One region of the Neorhizobium sp. T6_25 genome, then DNA from elsewhere that is predicted to be linked to it. Evidence: predicted binding sites of a transcription regulator. Region 1 holds the regulator's gene; the other holds the start of a gene.
What was found. The regulator LexA, encoded in region 1, represses DNA repair genes until DNA is damaged. The targets are predictions, from matches to a motif close to TGTTCNNNNTGTGTTCNG.
Positions count from the first base shown of each region.

Region 2: the regulator LexA is predicted to act here: its motif matches at 1,391-1,408, upstream of C5L10_RS08975 (PA0069 family radical SAM protein).

Region 1 covers NZ_PVBL01000007.1:187,838-190,040, reverse strand. The annotation lists gene C5L10_RS12150 (VOC family protein) at 1-273, opposite strand, end outside; gene lexA (transcriptional repressor LexA) at 474-1,193, shown strand; gene C5L10_RS12140 (ComEC/Rec2 family competence protein) at 1,174-2,203, opposite strand, start outside.
Region 2 covers NZ_PVBL01000005.1:157,736-159,938, forward strand. The annotation lists gene C5L10_RS08970 (ribonuclease HII) at 1-4, opposite strand, end outside; gene C5L10_RS08975 (PA0069 family radical SAM protein) at 174-1,331, opposite strand; gene C5L10_RS08980 (glycosyl transferase) at 1,464-1,982, shown strand; gene moaB (molybdenum cofactor biosynthesis protein B) at 1,986-2,203, opposite strand, start outside.

The DNA.
Region 1 (2,203 bases):
AGAGAAGCCCTGCCTGTCGCGTCCCTTGCGGAAAGCCAGATCGCGTGCGGTAAAAACGTTGCCGCGTTTGGCGGCTGCGCTCGCATGACGGCGATTGGCAAGAGCCAGCGGCTCCAGATAGCTGCCATCCGAGAAGAACACACAAGCATTAGCCGTGCCGAAAGGATGAAAAGCATCGGGCGCAACTGTAAAACCAAGCTTCGTGAGCCGGGAACGCGCAGCGGTAAGTCCCGCCACCGGCAGCACGAGATGATCGATTGGTCTTGCGTTCACGCGAGGGCCCCCGGAATTGGAATCGCAAAGCTACTTTGGCAGCGGGCTCGCGCCGCGCAAGTGGTGTGGCTCGAGATATCTGGCACGCATCTATGAAGAAAAAATCATCATACTTCACAGAAATTTAGGGACTTGCAGAACACATATGGAACATATAGTGTCCGTTCTGGATTTGTTTCCGACTCTGAGGATGCCAAAAGATGCTCACGCGCAAACAACAGGAATTGCTTCTGTTCATTCACGAACGCATGAAGGAATCCGGCATCCCGCCGTCATTCGATGAAATGAAGGACGCTCTCGACCTCGCGTCCAAGTCCGGCATTCACCGCCTGATCACCGCGCTCGAGGAGCGCGGCTTCATCCGCCGCTTGCCGAACCGGGCCCGGGCGCTCGAAGTCATCAAGCTGCCGGAAGCCTACTCGCCGAGCATGCAGCCACGGCGCGGTTTTTCGCCGAGCGTCATCGAGGGAAGCCTCGGCAAGCCGCAGCCGGTAGCAGCCCCTCAGAAACCCGCCGCCAACGACGATTCACCGAACGCCACGACCGTTCCGGTCATGGGCCGCATCGCTGCCGGCGTGCCGATCTCGGCGATCCAGAACAACACGCATGACATCGCCGTGCCGGCCGAGATGCTCGGTTCCGGCGAGCACTATGCGCTCGAGGTCAAGGGCGATTCGATGATCGAGGCCGGCATTCTCGACGGCGATACCGTGATCATCCGCAACAGCAATACGGCCAATCCGGGCGATATCGTCGTGGCGCTGGTGGACGATGAGGAAGCGACGCTGAAGCGTTTCCGCCGCCGCGGCGCCTCCATCGCCCTCGAAGCCGCCAACCCAGCCTATGAAACCCGCATCTTTGGGCCGGACCGGGTGAAGATCCAGGGCAAGCTCGTCGGCCTCATCCGCCGGTATCACTGATCATCTGCCGGAGCGGTTCCGGCAATGAGCTATCGAAACCTTGGCTTCGCCAATCATAGTGGCGGTGCCGGCTCCAGGGCCGATCTCCGCCCGCCATGGCGGCACGGATCTGCCAGCGCCGAATGTCGGTCGCGCCGTTGATGGAAATCTCCAGGGCGCCGGTCTTGCGAAGCGTGGCACTATTGATCATCAGGGCGCCGGACCGGCATTGGTCGAAGCGGGCACGCGGCGCAATGACAAGACTGGCGGCGTCGCAGGCGGCACCCGCATAACGGCCGTCCTCGACTGCGATAACGATGCCCTTGCCCGTGCTTGCCGCACACCAGGCCGTCGGCTCGCAGGTGAAGCGGCCGGCAGGCGCCTGTTTTATCTTCGACTTTGCCGTTTCGAATTGCTGCGGGGTCAGTTCAGGGCGCTCGTTGATTTTCTCGCCGGGCCGCTTGTCGTCGGGTGGCTTGTCCCTGAATGGCGACATTTCAGGCTTGGTCGGATCGCCGAGCAGAAGCGCCCTCTTCCATTGTCCGTAGACGAAGTCGGGCGGGCGGGCGCGATTGGTGACGACCCCTTCCCCGTCTACAAGTGCGACCATCGTCCCGTCTTCCGAGATCAGGATATCCGGCAGCGGCATCGACCGCTCATGCCAGGAAAGCAGCAGAGCGGTCACCATCAACGGCAAGCCTATCAATCTCAGTCTCGTCCTCATGAGCGTCAGCAGCAGAAAACCTGCCGTCGACACGGTCAGGAACCAGGGATGCTGTCGCCCTATGCCGACATCGCCGCCCCAGGCGGCGACGTGTTTGGCGATGGCGATCACCCACCCCAGGCCGATGCCCATGAGCTTCATGAAGGGCGCATCGAGGCCGAACGGCATCAGCAACATGCCGACCAGCCCTGCCGGCATGACCACGAAGGAGATGATCGGCATGGCGGCGAGGTTGGCGGCAAGGCCGTAGGTGGCGATGCGGTGGAAATGCTCGACTGAGAACATGGCGGTCGAGATGCCGCCGATC
Region 2 (2,203 bases), on a different contig from region 1:
ACATGGCGGCAACCTCGCACGTCGTCCCGACCTCCTGCAACCCCCGGCCAAGCGATTGCGGCGTCGCTATCCACCGAGGGGCGGCGGTGGAACCGGGGTATTTTCCGACGCGGGGGACAGGGCGGGGCCGCGTCGAAAATTGGAATTCGCAATGAAACCGGGAGAGGGTCCGGTCAGAGCAGCGAGAGTTGGATACCGCCGCCGTCGGGGCGGAGGAAAATGTCGTCGCGCAGCGGCAGGCCGCGCCGCACCATGCCGAGCCGCTTGGTCGCCATCTCGAAACGCCGGCCGATCTGCCATGCGTAGGGACCGGCACCCTTCATCCGCTTTCCCCATTCGGCGTCGTAATCCTTGCCGCCGCGCATCGAGCGGACGAGCGACATCACATGCCGATAGCGGTCCGGATAGTTCTGCAGCAGCCAGTCGCGGAAGAGGGGGCTCACCTCCAGCGGCAGGCGCAGGAGTACGTAGGTCGCTTCCGTCGCCCCCGCCGCATGGCCGGCGTCGAGAATCCGCTCGATTTCATGGTCGTTGAGCGCCGGAATGACAGGTGCCACCATGACCGCAGTCGGAATACCGGCATCGGTCAACGCCTTGATGGCAGTGAGGCGCTTGGGAGGGGTCGAGGCGCGCGGCTCCATGGTGCGGGCAAGCTTGCGGTCGAGCGTGGTGACCGAAATGCCGACCTTCGCCAGCCCTTTCGAAGCCATGTCGGCAAGGATGTCGATGTCGCGGGTGATCAGCGCCGACTTGGTAACGATCGCGACCGGGTGATTGGCCTTCTGCAGCACTTCGAGGATCTGTCGCATGATCCGCCATTCCCGCTCGATCGGCTGATAGGGGTCGGTATTGGTGCCGATCGCGATTGCCCGCACCTTGTAGTCCGGGCGGCTCAGCTCCCGTTCGAGCAGTTTCGGCACGTCAGGCTTGGCGAACAGCTTCGACTCGAAATCGAGGCCGGGCGAAAGCCCCATGAAACTGTGCGTCGGCCTGGCGAAGCAATAGATGCAGCCATGCTCGCAGCCGCGATAGGGATTGATCGAGCGATCGAAGGAAAGGTCCGGAGATTCGTTGCGGGTGATCGCGGTGCGTGGCTTCTCCACCTGCACCTCGGTCCTGAACGGTTCGAGCTCCTCCAGCGTCTGCCAGCCGTCATCGAATGCCTCGCGGCGCCCTTCCTCGAAACGGCCGCTCGGGTTAAGTCCCGCGCCGCGCCCGCGCCGCCGGTCGATCTCCACCCGAAGACCGGAGGATTCGACCAACGCATCGGCAATATCGGCCGTATGGGCAGGCGCGAAAGCGTCCTGCCGCAACTGATGCAGCTCGTTCATGGTTAGCTCCTGAAGGGGAAATTCCCCGTTCCTGATGACTAAATTCCTAGCGCCGAAATGAGAACATTGCAAGAACAAAATTGAAGGTCGGCGTTTCTGGCGTTCCTTGTGGCAATGCGTTACATGTCAGGAATGCTGACTGTCATCATGGAATGCCGCGATCAGGAATCCGAGCTGGCGCAAACGCTCTCGGTGCTCGTTTCCGCTGCGGTGGAGGGACTTGTGAGCGATGTCGTGGTGCTCGACCACGGTTCACGGGACGGTTCCTCCCGCGTCGCCGATGCGGCTGGCTGCCGTTTTTACGGCCATTGGGACATCAAGGATATTTTGCGCGGCGCCCGCGGAGAATGGTTGTTGCTGGTCGAACCCGGCGCCCGGTTGCAGGCCGGCTGGATCGACGAGGTGATGGAATATATAGCGCTCAACAAGCAGCCGGCCCGCTTCGCGCCGGCGCGCAATTACCGGCGGCCGTTCTTCCAGCGTATCGGCCGCGCGGTGCCGCCGCTGGAATACGGCATGCTGCTGCCGAAGCGGCAGGCGATCGCGCTGGCGAAATCGGGGATGGACCTGGAAGCGCTGGCACGCGGCCAGAAGGTGTCGAAGCTTTCCAGCGAGATTATTCCGGCCTGGGTGGCGGCGGCAGTCAGGTAGCGGCTATTTGCCGCCGCGCTTCAGGTGCTCGTCGAGCCGCGGCATGATCTCGATGAAATTGCAGGGCAGGTGGCGGTAGTCGAGCTGCGCCTTCAAGATACCGTCCCAGGCATCCTTGCAGGCGCCGGGCGAACCCGGCAGCACGAAGATGAAAGTGGCGTTCGCCACGCCGCCGGTCGCCCGCGACTGGATCGTCGAAGTGCCGATCTTGTCATAGGAAA